DNA from 3 places in the Streptomyces sp. NPDC059455 genome. Region 1 is predicted to be linked to each of the others. Evidence: riboswitches for the same ligand, from Rfam matches in the RefSeq annotation. Region 1 holds a riboswitch; each other region holds the start of a gene.

Evidence for each region. Region 1 has a riboswitch for S-adenosylmethionine ahead of thrC (threonine synthase). Riboswitches for the same ligand answer to the same signal wherever they lie in the genome.
Region 2: it holds a riboswitch for S-adenosylmethionine, as region 1 does, so the genes downstream of both, ACFXB5_RS10345 (glutathione S-transferase C-terminal domain-containing protein) here and thrC (threonine synthase) in region 1, are expected to answer to the same signal.
Region 3: it holds a riboswitch for S-adenosylmethionine, as region 1 does, so the genes downstream of both, ACFXB5_RS46995 (aminotransferase class V-fold PLP-dependent enzyme) here and thrC (threonine synthase) in region 1, are expected to answer to the same signal.

What each region holds. Positions count from the first base shown of each region.
Region 1 is NZ_JBHYVB010000014.1:34,023-41,511, forward strand. It holds gene otsB (trehalose-phosphatase) at 1-229, shown strand, start outside; gene ACFXB5_RS07140 (trehalose-6-phosphate synthase) at 386-1,864, opposite strand; gene ACFXB5_RS07145 (glucosyl-3-phosphoglycerate synthase) at 2,107-3,054, opposite strand; SAM riboswitch class I at 3,260-3,401, shown strand; gene thrC (threonine synthase) at 3,420-4,712, shown strand; gene ACFXB5_RS07155 (MoaD/ThiS family protein) at 4,709-4,987, shown strand; gene ACFXB5_RS07160 (cold-shock protein) at 5,396-5,602, shown strand; gene groL (chaperonin GroEL) at 6,016-7,489, shown strand, end outside.
Region 2 is NZ_JBHYVB010000021.1:46,685-54,173, reverse strand. It holds gene ACFXB5_RS10350 (PP2C family protein-serine/threonine phosphatase) at 57-1,202, shown strand; SAM riboswitch class IV at 1,347-1,493, shown strand; gene ACFXB5_RS10345 (glutathione S-transferase C-terminal domain-containing protein) at 1,839-2,684, shown strand; gene ACFXB5_RS10340 (LysR family transcriptional regulator) at 2,705-3,646, opposite strand; gene ACFXB5_RS10335 (hypothetical protein) at 3,720-3,893, shown strand; gene ACFXB5_RS10330 (Mut7-C RNAse domain-containing protein) at 3,927-4,670, opposite strand; gene ACFXB5_RS10325 (ribonuclease BN) at 4,776-5,645, opposite strand; gene ACFXB5_RS10320 (MauE/DoxX family redox-associated membrane protein) at 5,796-6,644, opposite strand; gene ACFXB5_RS10315 (cell wall protein) at 6,641-7,276, opposite strand; gene ACFXB5_RS10310 (septal ring lytic transglycosylase RlpA family protein) at 7,290-7,489, opposite strand, start outside.
Region 3 is NZ_JBHYVB010000247.1:450-7,938, forward strand. It holds gene ACFXB5_RS46995 (aminotransferase class V-fold PLP-dependent enzyme) at 118-1,506, opposite strand; SAM riboswitch class IV at 1,709-1,827, opposite strand; gene trpD (anthranilate phosphoribosyltransferase) at 1,963-3,036, opposite strand; gene ACFXB5_RS47005 (cytochrome bc complex cytochrome b subunit) at 3,183-4,820, opposite strand; gene ACFXB5_RS47010 (Rieske 2Fe-2S domain-containing protein) at 4,817-5,872, opposite strand; gene ACFXB5_RS47015 (c-type cytochrome) at 5,869-6,678, opposite strand; gene ACFXB5_RS47020 (heme-copper oxidase subunit III) at 6,748-7,368, opposite strand.

The sequences.
Region 1 (7,489 bases):
GACGGGCGCGGAAGCCGTGCTCTACGCGGGCGACGACCTGGGTGACCTGGCCGCGTTCGCGGCGGTGGAGCGGCTGCGGGAGGAGGGCGTGCCGGGGGTACTGGTGTGCAGCGGCAGCACGGAGGTGACCGAGCTCGCCAAGCGGGCCGACCTGGTGGTCGACGGCCCGGCGGGCGTGGTGGACCTGCTGTCGGCCCTGGCCGCGGCGGTCAGCGGCGAAGCCGCGTAGGGCGCGGCGGGACGGCGGCTGCTACCCGGACGGCGCCGGTCCGCAGCGCTGTACCCGGACGGCGCCGGTCCGCAGCGCTGTACCCGGACGGCGCCGGTCCGCAGCGCTGTACCCGGACAGCGCCGGTCCGCAGCGCTGTACCCGGACAGCGCCGGTCTACAGCGCCCGCAGCTGCGCCAGGAACCATGCCTGTGGCGGTAGCGCGGTCGCCGCGGCGGCGAGCCGCTTCGTGCGGTCCGCGCGCTCGCCGTCGCTCATGCGCAGGGCCTCGTGCAGCGCGCGGGCCGTGCCCTCCACGTCGTACGGGTTCACCACCAGCGCGTCCTCGCCCAGCTCGGCGTACGCGCCCGCCTCCCGCGACAGCACCAGCACGCAGCCCCGCTCGGAGACCACCGGGACCTCCTTGGCCACCAGGTTCATCCCGTCCCGGATGGGGTTGACCAGGGCCACGTCCGCCAGCCGGTAGGCCGCGAGGGACCGGGCGAAGTCGTCCTTCACATGCAGGGCGACCGGGGTCCAGCCCTCCGTGCCGTACTCCTCGTTGATCTCGCCCGCGATCCGCCGCACCCGCTCGGTGTAGTCGCGGTAGACCGCGAGGTCCTGGCGCGAGGGGTAGGCGAAGGCGACGTGCACCACGCGCTCGCGCCACTCGGGGCGGGTCTCCAGCAGCCGCCGGTAGGCCAGCAGCCCGCGCACGATGTTCTTGGACAGCTCGGTGCGGTCCACCCGGACGATCGACTTCCGGCCCGGCCCGATCTGCGCCCGCAGAGTGCTCAGCCGTTCGTCCACATCGGCCCGGCGCGACCGCTCCCGCAGGAAGTCCGCGTCGGCGCCCAGGCCGTGGACGCCCAGCCGGGTCTCCCGGCCCTCGAAGCGCACGGCCGTCGCCATGCCGTCACCGTGGCCGTCCTCGTTGCCGTCACCGTCCCGGACGATCTCCGCGCCCAGCACCGCCGCGCAGCAGTCGGCGAAGGTATTGGCCCAGCGCTCGGTGAGGAACGCGGCGCGGTCGCCGCCGAGGATGCCGCGCAGCACACCCGCCGCGACGTCGTCCGGCAGCAGCCGGTAGTAGTCCGGCGGGGCCCAGGGGGTGTGGGAGAAGTGACCGATCCGCAGATCGGGGCGGCGCTCGCGGAGCATCGCGGGCACCAGCGCCAGGTGATAGTCCTGCACCAGGACGACGGCCTCGTCCACCGCCTCCTGGGCGAGCGCGTCCGCGAAGGCCGCGTTATAGCTCTCGTAGGCCGCCCACTGCTCGGCGAACTCCGCGTCGAAGACCGGCTCGACCGGGGTCTGGTAGAGCAGATGGTGGACGAACCACAGCACCGAATTGGCGACGCCGTTGTACGCGGCGGCGAAGACGTCCGGCGCGATGTCGAGCATCCGCACCTGCTGGCCGGCGGTGTCACCGGGGTTCAGATGGCTGTCCCCGGCCCGCCGGGCCGCCTCGCGGTCGCCCTCCCCGAGCGCCGCGCACACCCACACCGCGTTCGCGTCCGGGCCGATCGCGCTGAGCCCGGAGACCAGCCCGCCACCGCCGCGCCGGGCGGTGAGCGAGCCGTCCTCGTCCAGGGTGTACGAGACCGGGCCGCGGTTGGACGCGACCAGGATCGGGGCGGTGCGCGGAACTGCCATGTCGCGAGCCTAGCCAGGCGCGGCCCCGCGCAAACGTACGTACGGTTTCTTGCCCCGTAGGTGCTATTCCGGTTCCGGCCACGTAAGCGCCAAGACACCAATCCCTCCGTGGAGCGCCGAGCCGTGGGCGCGGCGCCAAGGCGCTGTCCCTCCGCGAGCGCCGAGCCGAGGGCGCCAAGACGCAATCCCTCCGCGAGCGCCGAGCCGCTGAGCCGCTGACCCGCCGAGCCGCCGGCCCGGCGTCACGCCGCGCGCCGCGCCGTGTACTCCGGGATCTCGATCATCGGCGGCCGCTCCTCGGTGTCCACGGCCGTGGTGCGCGGCTCGAAGCCGTTCTCGCCCCGGTCGAACTGGGTCAGCCGCGGCCGCACCAGGTGGCCCCGGGCCAGCCGCAGCTGTGCGGTGCGGTAGATCGCGGCCGCCATCCGGCCGAGCGCCTGCCCGTCCTGGTGGCGGTGTTTGCGCACCCCGATGTCCACCTGGCCGAGCGCGTCGAGCCCCACTGTGTGCAGCGCGTCCACCAGCAGTCCCAGCTCGACGCCGTAGCCGACCGGGAAGGGCAGCCGCTCCAGCAGCGAGCGGCGCGCCGCATACTCCCCGCCCAGCGGCTGGACGAATCCGGCCAGCTGGGGCCAGTGCAGATTCAGCAGCGGGCGGGCGACCAGCTCGGTGACCCGGCCGCCCTGGCCCGCCACCTCGCCGAGCGGGCGGTCGTACATGCCCTTGACCAGCTCCAGCGTGGGGTCGGTCAGCAGCGGACCGACGATTCCCGAGACAAAGCGCGGTTCGAATTCCCGCAGGTCGGCGTCGATGAAGCAGACGATGTCGCCGCTCGTGGCGAGCAGAGACCGCCACAGCACCTCGCCCTTGCCGGGCAGCGCGGGCAGCCGGGGCAGCAGCGAGTCGCGGGGGACCACGGTGGCGCCCGCCGCCGCGGCGACCTCGGCGGTGCGGTCCGTGGAACCGGAGTCCAGCACCACCAGCTCGTCCACCAGCGGCACCGCCTCGCCCATCAGCTCACGCCGGATCGTGTCGGCGATCTCGCCGACCGTGGCCTCCTCGTTCAGGGCGGGCAGGACCACGCTCACCGTCGTCGCCGCGGCCCGCTTCGCGGCCAGCAGGCGATCCAGCGGACGGTCGTCGGCAGACCAGGAGCGGCGCTTCAGCCACCGCTCCACCTCATCCAGCACCTGTGTGTCTCCCCTGTTGTGATCGGGCCTGTTGTGATCGCTGTGATCCATCTCGCGCATCGGACGGCTAGCTCAACCATCCGGGCCTTCGGTTACAGTCTTGAACAACGCACGTGGCCGTCGTATGTCGGGGTCGACCTCGATGTTTACCGACGTACCGATGACGCTCGTGTCAACAAACGCCCGGGTCCGCCCGGTGCCATACCGCTCATCCAGAGGGGCAGAGGGAACGGCCCGTTGAAGCCCCGGCAACCCTCCAGCTGATCTCGCATTCCGCAGCGAGGCTCCCAGCTCGGGAAGGTGCCAATTCCGTCTCGTGGCGAAATGCGTCGCGAGGAAGATGAGGAGAAAGGGCCTCGCCATCCATGGCTGTGCAGTCAGTAGAAAGCTCAACCACTCCCTCCGCCTCCGGTGCCTTCGGCCCCGCCATCGCATTGTCCTGCCGGGAGTGCGGTGAGCGGTTCGAGCTGGGTCCGATCTTCGCGTGTGAGGCCTGTTTCGGGCCCCTCGAGGTCGCGTACGAGCTTCCGGCCGGCGACCCGGAGGGGCTCCGTCGGCGGATCGAGGCCGGTCCGAACAGCATCTGGCGCTACGCCCCGCTGTTGCCCGTCCCGGCGGACGTGGCGGATCTGCCGAGCCTGAACCCCGGCTTCACCCAGCTGGTCAAGGCCGACAACCTCGCCCGTGAGCTCGGCGTCACCGGTGAGCTGCACATCAAGGACGACTCCGGGAACCCGACCCACTCCTTCAAGGACCGGGTCGTCGCCATCGCCGTCCAGGCCGCCCGCACCTTCGGCTTCACCACCCTCTCCTGCTCCTCCACCGGTAACCTCGCCGGCGCGGTGGGCGCCGCGGCCGCCCGCGCGGGCTTCCGCTCCTGCGTCTTCATCCCGCACGACCTGGAGGCGGGCAAGGTCGTCATGGCCGCCGTCTACGGCGGTGAGCTGGTCGGCATCGAGGGCACCTACGACGACGTCAACCGCTTCTGCAGCGAGCTGATCGGCGACCCGGCGGGCGAGGGCTGGGGCTTCGTCAACGTCAATCTGCGGCCGTACTACGGCGAGGGCTCCAAGACCCTGGCGTACGAGATCTGCGAGCAGCTCGGCTGGCGGCTGCCGGACCAGATCGTCGTCCCGATCGCCTCGGGCTCCCAGCTCACCAAGATCGACAAGGGGCTGAAGGAGCTGATCGCGATCGGTCTGGTCGAGGACAGGCCCTACAAGATCTTCGGCGCCCAGGCCGAGGGCTGCTCCCCGGTCTCCGCCGCCTTCAAGGCCGGCCACGACGTCGTCCGGCCGCAGAAGCCGCGGACCATCGCCAAGTCGCTGGCGATCGGCAACCCCGCGGACGGCCCGTACGTCCTGGACATCGCCCGCCGTACGGGCGGCGCGGTGGAGGACGTGAACGACGAGCAGATCGTCGACGCCATCAAGCTGCTGGCCCGCACCGAGGGGATCTTCGCGGAGACAGCGGGCGGCGTGACCGTCGGCGTGACCAAGAAGCTGATCGAGGACGGTCTGCTCGACCCGTCCCTGACGACCGTCGTGCTCAACACCGGCGACGGCCTCAAGACCCTCGACGCGGTTGCCCCCACCACGGGTCCCTCTGCCATCATCCGCCCCACCCTTGACTCGTTCCGAGAGGCTGGCCTCGCATGAGCGTCAACGTCCGAATCCCGACCATCCTCCGCACCTACACCGGCGGCCAGGCCGAGGTCCCGGCCGAGGGCGCGACCCTCGCCGAGGTCCTGGCGGACCTGGAGAAGAACCACGCGGGCATCTCGGCCCGCGTCCTGGACGACACCGGCAAGCTCCGCCGCTTCGTCAACGTCTACGTCAACGACGACGACGTTCGCTTCGCCGACGGCCTGGCCACGGCGACCCCGGACGGCGCCGGGATCTCGATCATCCCGGCGGTCGCGGGCGGCTGCTGACCCCGCGTCCCCCTTCTCACCTTTGACATCGCCCCGTCCGGGGATAACCGGACGGGGCGATTCCGTGTGTGGAATCGCGATACAGTTGCCCGGATTCCCCGACGGTTCCGGGGTCGGAGCCACATATGAGAACTCGTCAAGTTGTGCGTAAAGTGTGAGCGCGAATTGTCGGGTTGGTTCCCTATGTCCCGCCCGGCTTACCCGAACTTCACATAATTTCTCACTTTTAACCGTTCGGCCGTGCCCAGAATTCTCGTCCGATTGACCTGTTGCAGAGGGCGTTGGGACGGATACATTCAGCGGCGGTCGACGCGTTCCGGCGCACACCCCCCACATCCGGGGGGTGAGGTCTGACCCGGGTCCGCGGAGTGCGGTCCTGCGCAAGGGCCAGCAATAGGGGAGTTAGGAATGGCTCAGGGCACCGTCAAGTGGTTCAACGCGGAGAAGGGGTACGGCTTCATCGCGGTCGACGGTGGTGCGGACGTGTTCGTCCACTACAGCGCGATCCAGATGGACGGGTACCGCACCCTCGAGGAAGGCCAGCGGGTCGAGTTCGAGATCTCGCAGGGTCAGAAGGGCCCGCAGGCCGACATGGTCCGCGTGGCCGTAGGCTGACGCGCCGACGCGACGCAGCTGAAACGAAGAAGTCCGAAGGGTCCGTGTCCCGAACAGGATACGGGCCCTTCGGCATGCCCGGACCCTCCCCCCCCCGTCCTCCGGACCACCTTCGGGCGCTTGCGCCCACCCGTCGCCCGGCCGCCACCCCTTGAGGACCACCTTCGGGCGCTTGCGCCCACCCGTCGCCCGACCATCTCCCCTCAAGGACGCCCTTCGGGCGCTTGCACTCGAATGGCCCGAGTGCTAATCATTGGCGTTAGCACTCTGACGTTGAGAGTGACAGAAGGACCGGGTCGGTGAGGCCCGCCATGGCCATGCGGGGCAAGGAACCGTGAGGCAGGCAGGCCGTCCGTCGCGGGCGCCAGCGCGGTCCGGAGCAATCCACCCCGTCTCTGGGAGGACCACTTCACATGGCCAAGATCATCGCGTTCGACGAGGAGGCGCGGCGCGGCCTCGAGCGCGGGATGAACCAGCTCGCCGACGCCGTCAAGGTCACCCTCGGCCCCAAGGGCCGTAACGTCGTCCTCGAGAAGAAGTGGGGCGCCCCCACGATCACCAACGATGGTGTATCCATCGCCAAGGAGATCGAGCTCGAGGACGCGTACGAGAAGATCGGCGCCGAGCTGGTCAAGGAGGTCGCGAAGAAGACGGACGACGTCGCCGGTGACGGCACGACGACCGCGACCGTCCTGGCCCAGGCGCTGGTCAAGGAGGGCCTCCGCAACGTCGCCGCGGGTGCCAACCCGATGGCGCTCAAGCGCGGTATCGAGAAGGCCGTCGAGGCCGTCTCCGCCCAGCTGCTCGAGCAGGCCAAGGACGTGGAGACCAAGGAGCAGATCGCCTCCACCGCCTCCATCTCCGCCGCCGACACCCAGATCGGTGAGCTCATCGCCGAGGCGATGGACAAGGTCGGCAAGGAAGGTGTCATCACCGTCGAGGAGTCGCAGACCTTCGGGCTCGAGCTCGAGCTCACCGAGGGCATGCGCTTCGACAAGGGCTACATCTCCCCGTACTTCGCGACGGACATGGAGCGTATGGAGGCGTCGCTCGACGACCCGTACATCCTGATCGTCAACTCCAAGATCAGCAGCGTGAAGGACCTCCTCCCGCTGCTCGAGAAGGTCATGCAGTCGGGCAAGCCGCTGCTGATCATCGCCGAGGACGTCGAGGGCGAGGCCCTGGCGACCCTGGTCGTCAACAAGATCCGTGGCACCTTCAAGTCCGTCGCCGTCAAGGCCCCGGGCTTCGGTGACCGCCGTAAGGCCATGCTCGGTGACATCGCCATCCTTACCGGTGGCACCGTCATCTCCGAGGAGGTCGGCCTCAAGCTGGAGAACGCCGGTCTCGACCTGCTCGGCCGTGCCCGCAAGATCACGGTCACCAAGGACGAGACCACGATCGTGGACGGTGCCGGCGACACCGAGCAGGTGCAGGGCCGCGTCAACCAGATCCGCGCCGAGATCGAGTCCTCGGACTCGGACTACGACCGCGAGAAGCTCCAGGAGCGCCTGGCGAAGCTGGCCGGCGGCGTGGCCGTCATCAAGGCCGGTGCCGCCACCGAGGTCGAGCTCAAGGAGCGCAAGCACCGCATCGAGGACGCGGTGCGCAACGCCAAGGCCGCCGTCGAGGAGGGCATCGTCGCCGGTGGTGGCGTGGCCCTGCTCCAGACCGTCTCGGTCTTCGAGAAGCTGGAGCTCGAGGGCGACGAGGCCACCGGTGCCCAGGCTGTGCGCCTGGCCCTGGAGGCCCCGCTGAAGCAGATCGCGGTCAACGCCGGTCTCGAGGGCGGCGTCGTGGTCGAGAAGGTGCGCAACCTGACCCCGGGTCACGGCCTCAACGCCGCGACCGGTGAGTACGTGGACCTGATCGCCGAGGGCATCATCG
Region 2 (7,489 bases), on a different contig from region 1:
TCGCGTTGTGGAAAACACCCCCATTCGAGGTTCTTCATCGGATAAAGTACCGAATTATGCGATTCAAGCGTGCCGCCCCAGGGGTGAGCGGTCGCAGCCAGACGTTGTTCGCGATCACTCGGTGTCTGCCGTTCCTGGTCCTCGCGGCGGTACTCGGCATCGAGCTCTCCCCCGCGCACACCCTCTACACCGGCCCCCTGCTCTCCCCGGCTCCGGCGCTGGCGGCGGTGACCATGGGGCCGGTCGGCACCGCCGGGGTGGCGGTGCTGGCGGGCGTGGTCAGCGCGATCACCGCCATCCACAACGACGCCTGGGGCACCCCGCAGCTGTACACGAATCTGCTGGCCCTGCTGGTAGTGGCGGTGGCGAGCGTGGTGACCAGCGCGGTGCGGGTGCGCCGGGACCGCGAGCTGGCCCATATCCGCCGGATCGCCGAGGTGTCCCAGAACGTGGTGCTGCGGCCGCTGCCCGCCCGGATGGGCGTGGTGAACACCGCCAGCGTCTATCTGGCGGCCGAGCGCGGTGCGCAGATCGGCGGGGACCTCTACGAGGCGATGTGCACCCGCTACGGAGTGCGGCTGATCGTCGGCGATGTGCGGGGAAAGGGGCTGGCCGCGGTGCGGTCCGCCGCGGCCGTCGTGGGTGCCTTCCGGGAGGCGGTGCACTACGAGCAGGACCTCGCCGAGGTGATGCACCGCTGTGCGGCCGCGCTGGCGCGCGAGTACGAGCTGCTGGACCGCTCCCAGCTACAGGACCCGCAGGAGCTCGAGGAGCAGTTCGTCACCGTGCTCCTCGCCCAGGTGACGGACGATTCGCTGGTCCAGCTGATCAACCGCGGCCATCCGCCGCCCCTGGTGATGCGCGAGCGCGAGGTGCGCTCCCTGGACCCGGCGCGCCCGCTGCCGCCGCTCGGCCTCGAGGAGTTCCTCGGCCCTTCCGCGATAGGCGTCGAGACCTTTCCGTTCCGGTCCGGTGACCGGCTGTTGCTGCACACCGACGGGGTGCTCGAGGCCCGCAACAACGACAACGAGTTCTTTCCGCTGCACCGGACCATGGAGGCGCTGGACGGCGCCACCCCGTCCGAGTACCTGGACGGGCTGCGCCACGCCCTGGTCCGGCACGCCGAGGGACGGCTGGCGGACGACGCGGCCATGGTCCTCATCGAGCGGGACACCGGCGGCCCGGACCGGCAGTTCCGCTGAGCCGGTCGCGCCATCTCCGAGCCGATCGCGCCATCTCCGAGCCGATCGCGCCAGGGCGCCGTGCATCCGCCGTACCGTCGGCCGGTGTTGGCCACTCCGGCATGGGTTGACGCCCTCGCGGAGCGCGACGACACTGTCAGGGACGGTCACGATTGTCAGCGCCCACCGTGCGGAACCCCCGCTCAGGTGGGTCATCGGCCCCGGCTCGTTGACAGGCAACCCTTCTCCCGCGACGGGGTGCCCCCGGGTGACGACCAGGTTCCGTCGGCGTGGACGGGACAAGCGCGGTCTCGCTGCCTCGCGAGCCCCCGATGATGGGATCGGTGGAGATGTCCAGGACCGACAGCCACGGGGACGGCGCCCGTCGGCGTCCCCGGCCGTTGTCCCCGCTCCGCCGGCTCCGCCTCCTGACCAGGCGGCTGCACATCGATCTGCTGCGCATCTGCAGCGCCTCCAGTCCAGCTCTCTGAGTCGGCGCGAGTCGACACGGTCACCGAGCGCGGTCCCGCGCGCCGGGGGTCGGGTGTGTCCCGGCACCGTCCCGGCGGGTGCCCCACGCGGGCTTCCCTTCCGTCGTGCCATCGGCGCCGCCCGGACCGGCGGTGGCCGGGGCTTCCGTCACTGCCTTGGAGAGCCATGTCCGAGACGTTTCCGGTCAGTTCAGGTCCTGCCGCTCTTCTCGACCCCGACCCCTGCTCGCCCCGCCCCCGGATCGCCCCGCCCGCGCCACCGCACCGCTTCCGCAGCCGCATCGGCGTCGACCTCGCCGGTGGCTTCTACCCGGTGCCGCATCGCTACCGGCTCTACCTCTCCGCGAGCTGTCCGCTCTCACTGCGCGTCTCCATCACCCTCGATCTGCTCGGGCTGCGGGACACCGTGGCCACCACCCTCGTCGGGCTCCCGGACGACACCCCCGAGGCGTACGCCGCACTGCGCGGGGCCTACGAGGCCACCTGGCACCGCTACAGCGGACCGGTGGACGCGCCCGCGCTGTGCGACCGCTGGACCGGACGTGTCGTCAGCAATCACACGCCCGACATCCTGCGCGACCTCGCCGGCCATCTGAGCGACGACAGCGGGACCGGACGCCCCCGGCTGCGCCCGGCGGCCCTCGCCACGGACATCGACGCCCTCCGGGACCTCCTCGACGCGGACATCACCCACGCCGCCCGGCAGGCCGGGACGGCAGCCGAGGCGGAGTGCCGGGACGCGGCGCTGGAGCGGCTGCTGACCGCCCTCGACCGGCTCGACCGCGGGCTGACGGCCGCGCCGTACGCCCTGGGCGAGGAGCTGACCGCCGCCGATGTGGACCTGTGGGTGGCCCTGGTCCAGCTGGACACCGAGCACCGGCTCCGCCTGGACACCGACGCGGCCGACCGGGTCTCCCGCCATGGGCAGCTGCGCGCCTATGTGCGACGGCTGCACGCCCACCCGGCCTTCCACACCACGCTTCCGGAGGCCCTCCAGGACGAGGTGTCCTGAGAGGGCGTCATGGTGTGTCGTCAGGCGGCGGATCGGGGCCAGTCGTCCAGGCTCTGGTGGTGGCGCACCGCCTCTTCCAGCGCCTCCATCCCGAGGTCGATCAGCGGGTTCCGCCGGCTGCCCCGGCGCACGCAGGTGAGGATCCGCCGTGTCGGAATGTTCTCGCCCGCCACCGGCACCCGTGCCGCCGCCTGGCCCGCCGGGCCCTCGGCCAGCCGCGGGATCAGCGAGACGCCCAGCCCGTTCCCGACCAGCGACCAGACCGCCGACCAGTGGGTGGCGGCGTGCACGATCCGCGGCGAGAACCCGGCCGCCGCGCACAGCATCCGCACCCGCTGGGCGTGGTCGCAGGTGCCCGGGTCGGCGACGATCCAGTCCTCGGCCGCCGCGTCCTCCAGCCGCACCGACGCCGCCCCCGCCAGCCGGTGGTCGGCGGGCACCAGCATGATGTGCGGCTCCTCCAGCAGAGGGCTCTGCTCGAACCGCGCGTCATCCGGCGGCGGCCCGCCCTCGATGGGTTCCACGACCGCGAGATCCACCTCGCCCGCCACCAGCAGGTCCATGCTCTCCTCGGTGTCGCACTCGCGCACCCGCACCAGCAGGTCGGGGTGGCTGTGTCGCAGCCGCCCGGCCGCGGGGGCGATCAGGCCGCTGATCGCGGTGGTGAAGCCCGCGATGCGCAGCGGTCCGGTCATGCCCGCCCCGTAGGACTCCAGCTCCGCCCGCGCCTCCTCCCACCGGGCCAGCAGCACGTCGGCGTGCTCGATGAGCAGGTGCCCGGCCGGGGTCAGCCGGACGCCGCGGCCGTGCGGCTCCAGGAGCGGGACCTTGAGTTCGCGCGCGAGCTCGCGCATGTGGTGGGAGACCGCGGACGGGGTGAGGTGCAGGGCCTCGGCGGCCGCGGTGACCGTGCCCTGCTGGCGCACCACCCGGAGCATATGAAGCCGACGCAGGTCAATCATGAAATCATTTTGCACATACGACCCGGAAAACGTGCAATGGACCTCAACGGTCGTCCGGCGTCATCCTGCTGCCATGAACACCGACACGCACACCATCGTTTCCCGGCACAACACCAGCGAGGGCGTCGTGGTCTGGAGCCGCTGCGCCTGCGGACGGCTCCAGATGGTCCTGATCCCCTACGGCACCGGCGGCAAGGGACTCACCGCGGGCGGACATGGCTTCCAGTGCCCCCGCTGCGGCCGTTAGCGCCGCTCGGCGGCGCGACGAACGGCCCGGCGCTCAGGACAGCGTGGCCCGCGCGTCGCCGAACTCGCCCATCGCCCCGGCCACGATGGCCTCCAGACGGGCGTGGTGGGCACCGCGCCAGTAGACCCGCGCACAGACCGTGCAGCGCGCGAAGGCGTCGTACGTACGCCGGGTGCCGTGCCGCAGCTCCTCCCGGACCGTCTCCTTGTCGGCGTCCTCCAGCGGCCCGTTGCAGGCGGTGCAGCGGGTCCAGGGCGCCAGGCTCGGGGTGAACCGGCCGAGGATGTCACGCAGTTGCTCATCGGGTCGGTCGCTGTAGACATACGCCCCGGCCCACAGCTCGCGGCGGCGCAGCAGCCCCCGGTCGCGGGAGAGCAGCACCCGGCGCTGGGCGGCGGAGCGCGCGGCCAGCTCGGGGTCGCCGATGTCCTCGCTCTCGTACGCCGCGTCCACGCCCAGCAGCCGCAGCCGCCGCGCGAGGGTGCCCAGGTGCACATCGAGCAGGAAGCACAGCGGCGCGCCCGGCACCCGCTGCGGGCGGACGACCGGCTGAACCTCCACGGTCTCCCCCGCGCCCGGCACATGCGAGACGGCGGCCTCCTCACCGTTCACCAGCAGCCTGCCGACCTCGGTGAGCGGCACCCCGAGCGACTCGACCACATGGCCGAGGGTGGAGACGCCGTCGGTGATGACAGCCGTCCAGGCGCGGCGCCGCTCGGGAACGGCGAAGAATCGCAGCTCAGGGGCGAGGCTGACGCGGATCTCGGGTCCATTCACACCGCCAGCATGCCAGGCGCCCCGGCCCGAGGCGACGGCGTTTCGGGGGTCAGGCCGACCGGGGCCGGAACGCCTGTGTGTCCGTGTGGCGTGCGGGCCGAGGCGTCACACCGGCGGATCGGCCGCCTTGGCCCGGTCGCGGCGCCGCTTGCGGCGCCATGCCACCATCCGCAGATAGTCCTCGTGCACCACCCGCCCGACGAGCGCACCGCCGAAGACCACATAGCCGACGCCCACCAGCCAGGACTGGACGACCAGGACGGTGCCGACCGGGCCGTAGGAGACCGTGCTGGAGGCGATCAGCGGGGAGAACACCAGCTGGGAGAAGACCCGCAGCCCCAGCAGCCCGATGCTGGTGGCCAGCGCGCCGGGCAGCAGGGCGCCCCAGCTGATCCGCCCGCCGAGCAACAGCCGCTGTGACCACCAGAAGAACAGCACCGTGCCCACCACCGCCACCAGCACCCGGGAGAGGCCGGGCTCCAGATGGGCGGAGAGCAGCAGATAGCAGATCAGCACCACGAGCCACACCAGATGGCGCCAGACGGTGTGCCAGCGGCCGGCCGGCAGCTCCCACACCTTCTCGTAGCCGACCTGGAGCACCGTGCCGAAGCGCAGTCCGAAGATGGCCAGCGTGGCCAGACCGAAGGCGGTGGTGGACTCCAGCGCCTGCTTGGGCGGGGCGAACAGCCGCTGCACCTCGTCCCGTGAGGTCGAGGTGAGCCCGAGACCCTCGGCCAGCCACTGGGCGAAGCCGAGCCGGTTCACCGGATCGGCCGCGGCGACCACGATCAGCAGGGGCACCAGGGTGAGAAAGCCCAGGGCGGCGAAGCCCATCGCGCGGTGCAGCAGCTCGAATTCGCTGCCCCGGCGCCATCCGCGTCCGATCGCGGACCGGTCGAACGCGTCCTCCAGCCGCCGCCACCAGGACCAGGACCTGGGCCCTCGGGAGCCGGACGCGGACCGATTCTCGGACATACCCGCTCCCCTACTCGCGCCACCGGCTCGATCTGGGCAGTGCCGCCCAGGCTACTCGGGGTGGTGACGTTCCGCCGGGCGCTCCGCCGGGACTCCCCCCGGAACACCTGTGCGATGCCCGGACCGCCGTCGGTGCCCGCTCGGCGGGCCTCACGCCGTGGCCATGACCGGGGCCCCGCTGTCCGCGTCGATGACGCTGACCCGGACGGCGGGCTCGCGCACCGTGTCCAGGCTGGCCCCGGCGTCCATCGCGAAGAGCACCAGCACGGGCCTCGCGGCCGGGCCGCCCCCGTACACCCCGGCGAACTGCAGGATGCGCCAGCCGCCGTCGTCCCAGTGGTCCAGCAGCGCGGAGCGCACCACGCGGGAGACGCTCTGCCAGGCGCGCGAGCGCTCCAGCAGTTCGACGGTCGCGGCGACCGGGACCGCCGTCCGCGCTCCGGTCGCGGCGAGCGGATGCCCGGTGATCCGCAGCCGCAGTCGGCGCAGCGGCATCCGCCAGCGGCGGTCGGGATCGGCGGAGAGGGCCGCCGCGGCCAGGACCAGGCACAGCGCCGCGGCCGGACGGCGGGCCGCCGCGGTCCACCAGGGCTGCTGGGCCAGGGCCGCCGCGACCCCGCCCGCGAGGACCGCGGCGGCGCGGGCGAAGGCGCGCCAGGTGAGGGGGGTGTCGTGGTGCGTCGTACAGCCGCAGGAGGAGCCGGGCGCGGCGGCGCGGGCGTAGCCGAGGTAGCCGAGGAAGCCCGCGCCGAGGAGGGCGGCCGCCGCTCCCGGGAGCGGGGTGCCGGGCGGTGCCAGCAGCGCGGCGGCGAGGAGGAGTTCGAGCGCGCCGAGGGCACGGAGGGCGAGCGCGGCCCGGCCGCCGTCGCGCAGCAGCCGCGCGAGCGCGGTACGCGGCGCCTGCCGGGCGGTGCCCCGGCCGAACAGCTTGCCCGCACCGGCCGGCCCGAGCACCCCGGCGAGCACCAGCGGTGCGAGGTCGCGGACCAGGGCGTTCACCGCCGCCTCCCCGGGCCGGGGGCGACCGCGACCCGGACCAGGTCCACGGAGCCGTCGGACGGCCGCCACGCGCCCAGCACCTGGGCGCTCTGCCCGATGGCGAGCCGGGACAGATCGGCGGTGGGCGAGGCGGTGCCGTACGCGGCGTTGGTGGTCTCCGCCATGAGGTTGCCGACGATCTCGTGCTGCCCGTGGGCGAGGTGCAGCCGGGTCTTCTCGATGCCGCGGATGGTGGCGTGGAGGTTCACGATGTTGACCCACACCGCGTCGGCGGCGAGGGTGCCGTCGGGCAGGGGAACGCCCCGGGCGTAGAGTCCGTCGCCGGTCTCGATGTCGGCCGCGGTGGTGGCCCGCGCCTTCCACACACTGGTGGCGCCCGTGACCCGCACCCGGGAGTGGTCGCCGTAGGAGCCCGCGACCGCCAGAACGTCGTCGTTGATCGCGGTGATCCGCCCCTCGGCGAAGGCGCTCTCGGCGACCGCGGGGTCCAGGGGCCGTATGGGCGCCGCGAAGGCGGCGTCCGCGTCCACGGCGCCCAGGGCGGTCGCCCCGATGACGGTGGCGCCGTGGAGGGCGGCGGTGGTGAGGAAGCGACGGCGGTCGAGGGGGTCGCGGGTTCGGTACGCGCTCATGGCCGGGCCCGCCTCATTCGAAGATGGAGACCGGCAGGGTGCCGGAGCTCAGGCTGCCGATGGCGGAGAAGGCGGCGGGGGTGAGGTCGATGATCCGGTTGGTGCGGCAGACCCCGTCGCAGCAGGTGGACTCGGAGCAGAAGCCGCGGGTGCGCGGGCCGCAGTCGCTGACGGTGACACAGACGCTGGCGCCGGAGCAGTCATGGCGCACCT
Region 3 (7,489 bases), on a different contig from region 1:
GGGGGGGGGGGGGGGGGGGCGCGCCGCCGCCCGCGCGCCCCCCCCCGCCGCGTGGTCCGCCGGACACCCCGGCGGGCCTGGCGCCCCCGAACCCTCTGGCCCAGGGGCCCAGAGGCCTCAGCCGCGGTCCGGGACGCAGCGGCCGTCCTCGGTGCGGTAGCTCCACCGGGCGCCGTCGCGCACCAGTTCCTTCACGGCGCCCACGAACCGCTCCACATGCTCGTCCGGGGTGCCCGCCCCGAAGCTGACCCGGATCGCGTTCAGCGACCGCTCCCCCGGCGCGGCCTCGGGCGCGCCGCACTCGCCCGGCTCGTCGGGCTCGCTGTCCAGCAGGGTGCGGACCAGCGGATGGGCGCAGAACAGCCCGTCGCGTACGCCGATGCCGTACTCCGCGGAGAGCGCCGCCGCGAAGTGGGAGCTGTTCCAGCCCTCCACCACGAACGACAGCACGCCGACCCGGGGCGCGTCATCGCCGAACAGCGAGAGCACCCGCACCTCGGGCACCTCGGCCAGCCCCGCCCGCACCTTCTCGATCAGCTGCCGCTCACGGGCGACCAGGCCCGCGAAACCGGCCTCGGTCAGCGCCTTGCACGCCGACGCGATCGCGTAGACGCCGATGACGTTCGGCGAGCCCGCCTCGTGCCGGGCGGCGGTGGTGTGCCACTCGACGTCGACGCCGCCGTCGTCCCTGCGCGTCACCTTACGGCTGGCGCCGCCGCCCGCCAGGTACGGCCGGGCCTCCCGCAGCCAGTCCGCCCGCCCGGCCAGCACCCCGGCCCCGAAGGGCGCGTACAGCTTGTGCCCGGAGAAAGCCACCCAGTCGACGTCCGCCTCCGCGATGTCCACGGGGTGGTGCGGGGCCAGCTGCGCGGCGTCCAGGACGATACGGGCGCCGTGGTCGTGCGCGGCCTCGGCCAGCTCCCGCACCGGCCACAGCTCGCCGGTGACATTGGACGCGCCGGTCACGCACACCAGCGCCGGGCCCTCGGCGCGCCCCGCGAGCGCCTTCTCCAGCGTCTCCACCGCCTGCCGCGGGGAGCGCGGGGCGCTGAGGTAGCGGACGGTGACGTCCTCCCGCTGCTCCCACGGCAGCAGCGAGGCGTGGTGCTCGGTCTCGAAGACGAAGACCTCGGTGCCCCGGGGTGCCACGGCGGCCAGGAGGTTGAGCGAATCGGTGGTGGAGCGGGTGAAGACGACTTGGTCGTCCTCGCGGCAGCCCAGGAATGCGGCGACGTCCTTACGGCTGTTCTCGAAGAGGTCGGTGGACAGCTGCGAGAGGTAGCCCGCCCCGCGGTGCACGCTGCCGTAGTAGGGCGCGTACGCGGCGATGTCGTCCCAGACCCGCCGCAGCGCGGGGGCGCTGGCGGCGTAGTCGAGCGCCGCGTAGGTCACCTCGCCACCAGTGACGAGGGGAACCAGGACATCGCCGCCCAGCACGGGCAGCGGTTCACAGGCGGCGACAGCGGTGGTGGAAGCGGTGGCGGTGGCAGCAGGGCGCGCGGACATGGCGAAGTCTCCCTAAGGGGGCGAAGGAATGCGTGACGCGCACCGAAACGGCGGCGGCGAGCCGGCCGTAAGGGCGCGGAAAATCGCTCGACGCACGGCCGCACCGCGCGGAGCACATGAGGAGAGACGGGGCCGCTCGGCCCTAACGCATTCGCTGCATCACGGAAGAACTCCCTCGACCACCAGGACCCCTAGTGCGAGGGGTCCGCGCTTGCCGCCGGCCTCGCTGCCTGGCGGCCTGGTCATCACCCGGGGCACCCCGCCACGGACGGAGGGTTGCCGGACAGCGGGCCGGGGCCGTAGTCGCTGTCGCTCGTGACCTGGGCAGGAGTATGCCATGTCGGGCGCCGGCGCTCATGCCCTGTCCGCATCCCGGACAGGGCATGAGCGCCGTAAGGGTCCCGCGTAAGGGGGTGTCCGGCGGACCACCCGGCGGAGCCAGGACCCGCCGGCCCCCTAGGCGTGGGTGGCCCGGACCCACCGTTCCAGGACGTCGCGCGCCGCGCCCGAGTCGATCGACTCGGCGGCCCGCGCCGCACCCTCCCCGATCCGGTCCGTCAGGGGCTTGTCGCCCGGCTCCCGCTCGAGCGCCACCAGCGCCGCCGCCGAGTTCAGCAGCACCGCGTCCCGGACCGGGCCCCGCTCGCCCGCCAGCAGCCGGCGGGCCACATCGGCGTTGTACGAGGCGTCCGCGCCCCGCAGGGCCTCCACGGGGGCCCGCTCGACGCCCACGTCCCGGGGGTCGAACGTCTCCTGGCGCACGACGCCGTCCCGGACCTCCCACACCTGGGAGGTCGTGGTCACGGTGAGCTCGTCCAGCCCGTCGTCGCCCCGGACGACCAGCGCGGAGGAGCCGCGCTCGGCCAGCACCCCGGCGATGATGGGCGCCATACGGGCGTCGGCGACCCCGGTCGCCTGGCAGGTGACCCTCGCCGGGTTGGTCAGCGGGCCGAGCAGGTTGAACGGGGTGGCGACGCCCAGCTCGCGGCGGGCCGAGGCGACATGCCGCAGCGACGGGTGGAACTTCACCGCGAAGCAGAAGGTGATCCCCGCCTCCTCCGCGACCTCGACCACCCGCTCGGGGGTGATGTCCAGATTGACGCCGAGTTTCTCCAGCACATCGGAGGCGCCGCTGGCGGAGGACGCGGCGCGGTTGCCGTGCTTGACCACCCGTGCGCCGGTACCGGCGACGACCAGCGCGGACATGGTGGAGATGTTGACGGTCCTGGCGCGGTCGCCGCCGGTGCCCACGATGTCCACGGTCTCCCCGGGCACCTCGATCACCCGGGCGTGCTCGTACATGGCCCGTACCAGACCGGCCACCTCGGAGACCGTCTCGCCCTTGGCGCGCAGCGCGATCGCGAAACCGGCGATCTGGGCGTCGGTGGCCTCGCCCCGCATGATCCGGTCCATGGCCCATGCGGTGTCGTCGGCATCGAGGTCCCGGCCGGCGATCAGCGAGCTCAGTACGTCCGGCCAGGTTCGGGCCGTCGCGGTGCTGTCGCCTCCGGCGGGGGTCACAACGTCCATGGTCCGCTCCTGGATCCGTGGGGGTGGGCAGGGAAGGGGTCCGCGCACTTCAGCGGCCCGTCGCAAGCCTATCGGCCGCACGGCCGGGGCCCTGGTCTGTGGCGTCGCTGTATGAAGAAACCGGTCGCTGAAGGGGTACCGGGAGATCAGTGGTGGCCGTGGCCACTGGTGATCTCGTGGTGCTCCTCCCGGGTCGGCTTCGGAATGACGTTGTCCCCGCCGTAATAGCCCTTGGAGAGCTTCGAACGGAGCTTCTGGGAACGCTTTATCTTCCGCTTGACCCCGTTCTCGTCGACCTCCGGGCCGATCTCGTAGGGCTCGGGCTGGTCGTGCTGGGTGAGCGTGTGCAGCTGCTCCTGCGAGAGCGGCTCGTGGACCTCGATGAACTCACCGTGCGGCAGCCGCTTGATGATGCCGGTCTCCCGGCCGTGCAGCACCTTGTCCTTGTCGCGCCGCTGGAGGCCGAGGCAGATCCGCTTGGTGGCGATGAACGCCAGGACCGGGCCGACGAAGAAGCCGATCCGCACGAACCACGTGATCGAGTTGATCGACAGGTGGAAGTGGGTGGCCCACAGGTCGTTACCGCCACCGATCAGCATCACGAAGTACGCGGTCAGCCAGGCGACACCGAAGGCCGTACGGGTCGGGGCGTTGCGCGGGCGGTCCAGGATGTGGTGCTCACGCTTGTCGCCGGTGATCCAGGACTCGATGAACGGGTAGAGCCCGATCGCGAACAGGACCAGCGGGAAGAGCACGATCGGGATGAACACGCCCAGGACGAGCGTGTGGCCCCAGGCGTTGATCTCCCAGCCGGGCATCACACGGACCAGACCCTCGGCGAAGCCCATGTACCAGTCGGGCTGGGCGCCGGTGGACACCTGGTCGGGCCGGTAGGGGCCGATGGTCCAGATCGGGTTGATGGTCGCGACCGCGGAGAGGACCGCGATCACACCGAAGACCAGGAAGAAGAAGCCGCCCGCCTTGGCCATGTAGACCGGCAGCAGAGGCATGCCGACGACGTTCTTCTCGGTCTTTCCGGCCCCGGGGTACTGCGTGTGCTTGTGGTAGAAGACCAGGATCAGGTGCGCCACCAGCAGGCCGAGCATGATGCCCGGCAGCAGCAGGACATGGACCGGGTAGAGCCTCGCGATGAGGTCGGTGCCGGGGAACTCGCCGCCGAAGACGAACATCGAGATGTAGGTGCCGACCACCGGGATCGACAGGAACACACCCTCGATGAACCGCAGACCGGTGCCGGAGAGCAGGTCGTCGGGGAGCGAGTAGCCGGTGAAGCCGGTCAGCATGCCGAGGAAGAACAGCAGGAAGCCGAACAGCCAGTTGATCTCACGCGGCTTGCGGAACGCACCGGTGAAGAACACGCGCATCATGTGCGTGAACATGCCGGCGAGGAAGACCAGCGCGGCCCAGTGGTGGATCTGCCGGATCAGCAGACCGCCCCGCACCTCGAAGCTGATGTCGAGGGTCGACTGGAACGCCTCGGACATCCGCACGCCCTGCATCGGGACGTACGGGCCCTCGTAGACGACCTCCGACATGCTGGGGTGGAAGAACAGCGTCAGGTACACACCCGTGAGGATGATGACGATGAAGCTGTAGAGGCAGACCTCGCCCAGCATGAAGGACCAGTGGTCCGGGAAGATCTTGCGCATATTGGCCTTGGCCAGGCTGTAGATGCCCAGCCGGCCATCGGCCCAGTCCGCGACGCGCTCACCCGCGGGCGCTTTGCCCCGGCGCTGCGCGGCGCTGTCGCTTGAAGTACTCATCCGCGCTCCCAGTAAGCAGGACCGACGGGCTCCGAGAAGTCGCCCATGGCTTCGAGGTACCCCTGGTCGTTGGCCTTGATCCGCAGCTGCGGCAGTGCGTGACCGGCCGGACCGAAGATCACTCGGCCACCGTCGGAGAGGTCGAAGGTCGACTGGTGGCAGGGGCACAGGACGTGGTGGGTCTGCTGCTCATAGAGGTTGATCGGGCAGCCGACGTGGGTGCAGATCTTGGAGAACGCGACGATGCCCTCGTGCGACCAGTCCAGTTCGCGCTTGTCCTTGATGTTCTCCGGCTGCAGCCGGACCAGCATCAGGGCGGCCTTGGCGATCTCCGTCTGGAAGTCGTGCTGCTCCTCGCTCATGCCCTCGGGCATGGCGAAGGTGAGCGAGCCGACGGCGATGTCCTCGGGGCGCAGCGGCTGCATGGTGTTGTAGTTCATCAGCCGCTTGCCCTTGGCCCACTTGGTGTGCCGGAGCTTGGTGCCCGGCAGCGGACCGAGGTCCCGCAGCAGCACGATGCCGGAGAGCGGCACCAGCGCGAGCGCGCCGAAGAGGGTGTTGCGGGCCAGCTTGCGCCGGCCGAAGCCGGACTCCTTGGCGCCGGTGGCGAAGTCCTCGAGGACCTTCGACTTGACCTCGGGGCTGGCCTCGATGGGGTGGCGCTCGTCGGCGACCTCCACATCGGACATCAGGGTGCGGGCCCAGTGGACCGCGCCCGCGCCGATGGTGAACAGCGCGATGCCGAGCGTCAGCCCCAGCGCGAAGTTCAGCGCGCTGATGTGCCCGATCGGGAAGACGTAGATGTACCTGTCGACCGGGAGTGCCACATACGCGGCGATGAAGGCGATCGTGGCCAGCATCGAGACCGTGAAGAGCAGGGCGACGGTGCGCTCGGAGCGCCTCGCGGCCCGCTCGTCGATGTCCTGCATACGGTGCTCGTGCGGGGGCAGCCCCGGGTCGGCGAACGGGTCCTCGGCCGGCCTTACGGCACTCTCGGCCCCCCGCGCTTCCGGCAGCTTGTCTTCTGCTTCTGAAATCTCGTGGCTACTCATGACTTCTTGGCCTTTGCGGTCCGGGCGGCGACCCAGATGGTGAGGACGATCATCGCGCCCATGCCGAAGACCCAGCCGAACAGACCCTCGCTCACCGGGCCGAGCCCACCGAGCTCAAGACCCCCGGGGGTCTTGCTCTTGTCGCTGTTGACCGTGTCGAGGTAGGCGATGATGTCCTGCTTGTTCTTCTCCGGCATCACGGTGTCGGGGAAGGAGGGCATGTTCTGCGGGCCGGTCTGCATGGCCTCGTAGAGATGCTTGGGGCTGACCCCGTCGAGAGCCGGCGCGTACTTGCCGTTGGTGAGGGCACCGCCCTTACCGGCGAAGTTGTGGCACTGCGCGCAGTTCGTACGGAAGAGCTCCCCGCCCTTCGCGACGTCCGCGCCGTCCGGGCTGTACTCGCCCTTGGTGGGCGTCACCGGACCCGCACCGAGCGACGCGATGTAGGCCGCGAGCTGCTCGGTCTCGGCGTCCGAGTAGACCTTCTTCTTCTTCGGCATCTGGGCGCCCGGCTGCTGCGCCGGCATACGGCCGGTGCCGACCTGGAAGTCCACGGCGGCGGAGCCGACGCCGACCAGGCTCGGGCCGTCAGAGGTCCCCTGACCGCCCGTGCCATGGCAGCTGGCGCAGCCGACGGCGTAGAGCTTCTTGCCCTCCTCGATGGCGAGGGACTGGGCGGAGCTGTCGTCGGCCTTCGCCTCGCTCGGCGAAAACGCGGCGTACAGCCCCCCAGTGACCGCCAGCGCGAAGAGTAGGACGACGAGCGCAGCCAGCGGATGGCGCCGTCGTGCGGAGAGCTTTTTCACGGATTACCCCGGTGTCAGGATCTTCTGCGTCGATGCTGTTAAGGACGTGATTCCGGTGCGGTGACCGGCTTACTTGATCATGTAGATCGTGGCGAAGAGGCCGATCCAGACGACATCGACGAAGTGCCAGTAATAGGACACGACGATGGCCGCCGTCGCCTGCTGGTGGGTGAACCTCTTGGCCGCGTACGTCCTGCCCAGGACAAGCAGGAAGGCGATCAGGCCGCCCGTCACATGCATGCCGTGGAAGCCGGTGGTCAGGTAGAACACCGAGCCGTAGGGGTCGGAGGAGAGCGAAAGCCCGTCCTTCTTGACCAGCTCGGTGTATTCGAAGATCTGACCGCCGATGAAGATCGCGCCCATGATGAAGGTGATCACGAACCAGGAGCGCAGCTTCTTCACGTCGCCGCGCTCGGCGGCGAAGACGCCGAGCTGGCAGGTGAGGGAGGAGAGCACCAGGATCGTGGTGTTCGTCGCCGAGAACGGGAAGTTCAGCGAGGACGCCATTTCCTTCCAGTGCTCGGCTCCGGTCACCGATCGCAGGGTGAAGTACATCGCGAAGAGGGCCGCGAAGAACATCAGCTCGGAACTCAGCCAGATGATGGTTCCGACGCTGGTGAGGTTCGGCCGGTTGACCGACGGGTGCGCGTGCCCGGTTTCTACTGTCGTTGCTGTCGCCACGACCGACATTATGTCGGTCGCTTATCCAGCACTCACTCCCGGGGGTCCCGTTCGGAGTGTCAAGGGCCGCGTCAAGGACATCGACCCTGCTCGTCGGGGCTGTTCCGGACAGTCCCTCGAAGGAGGGAGA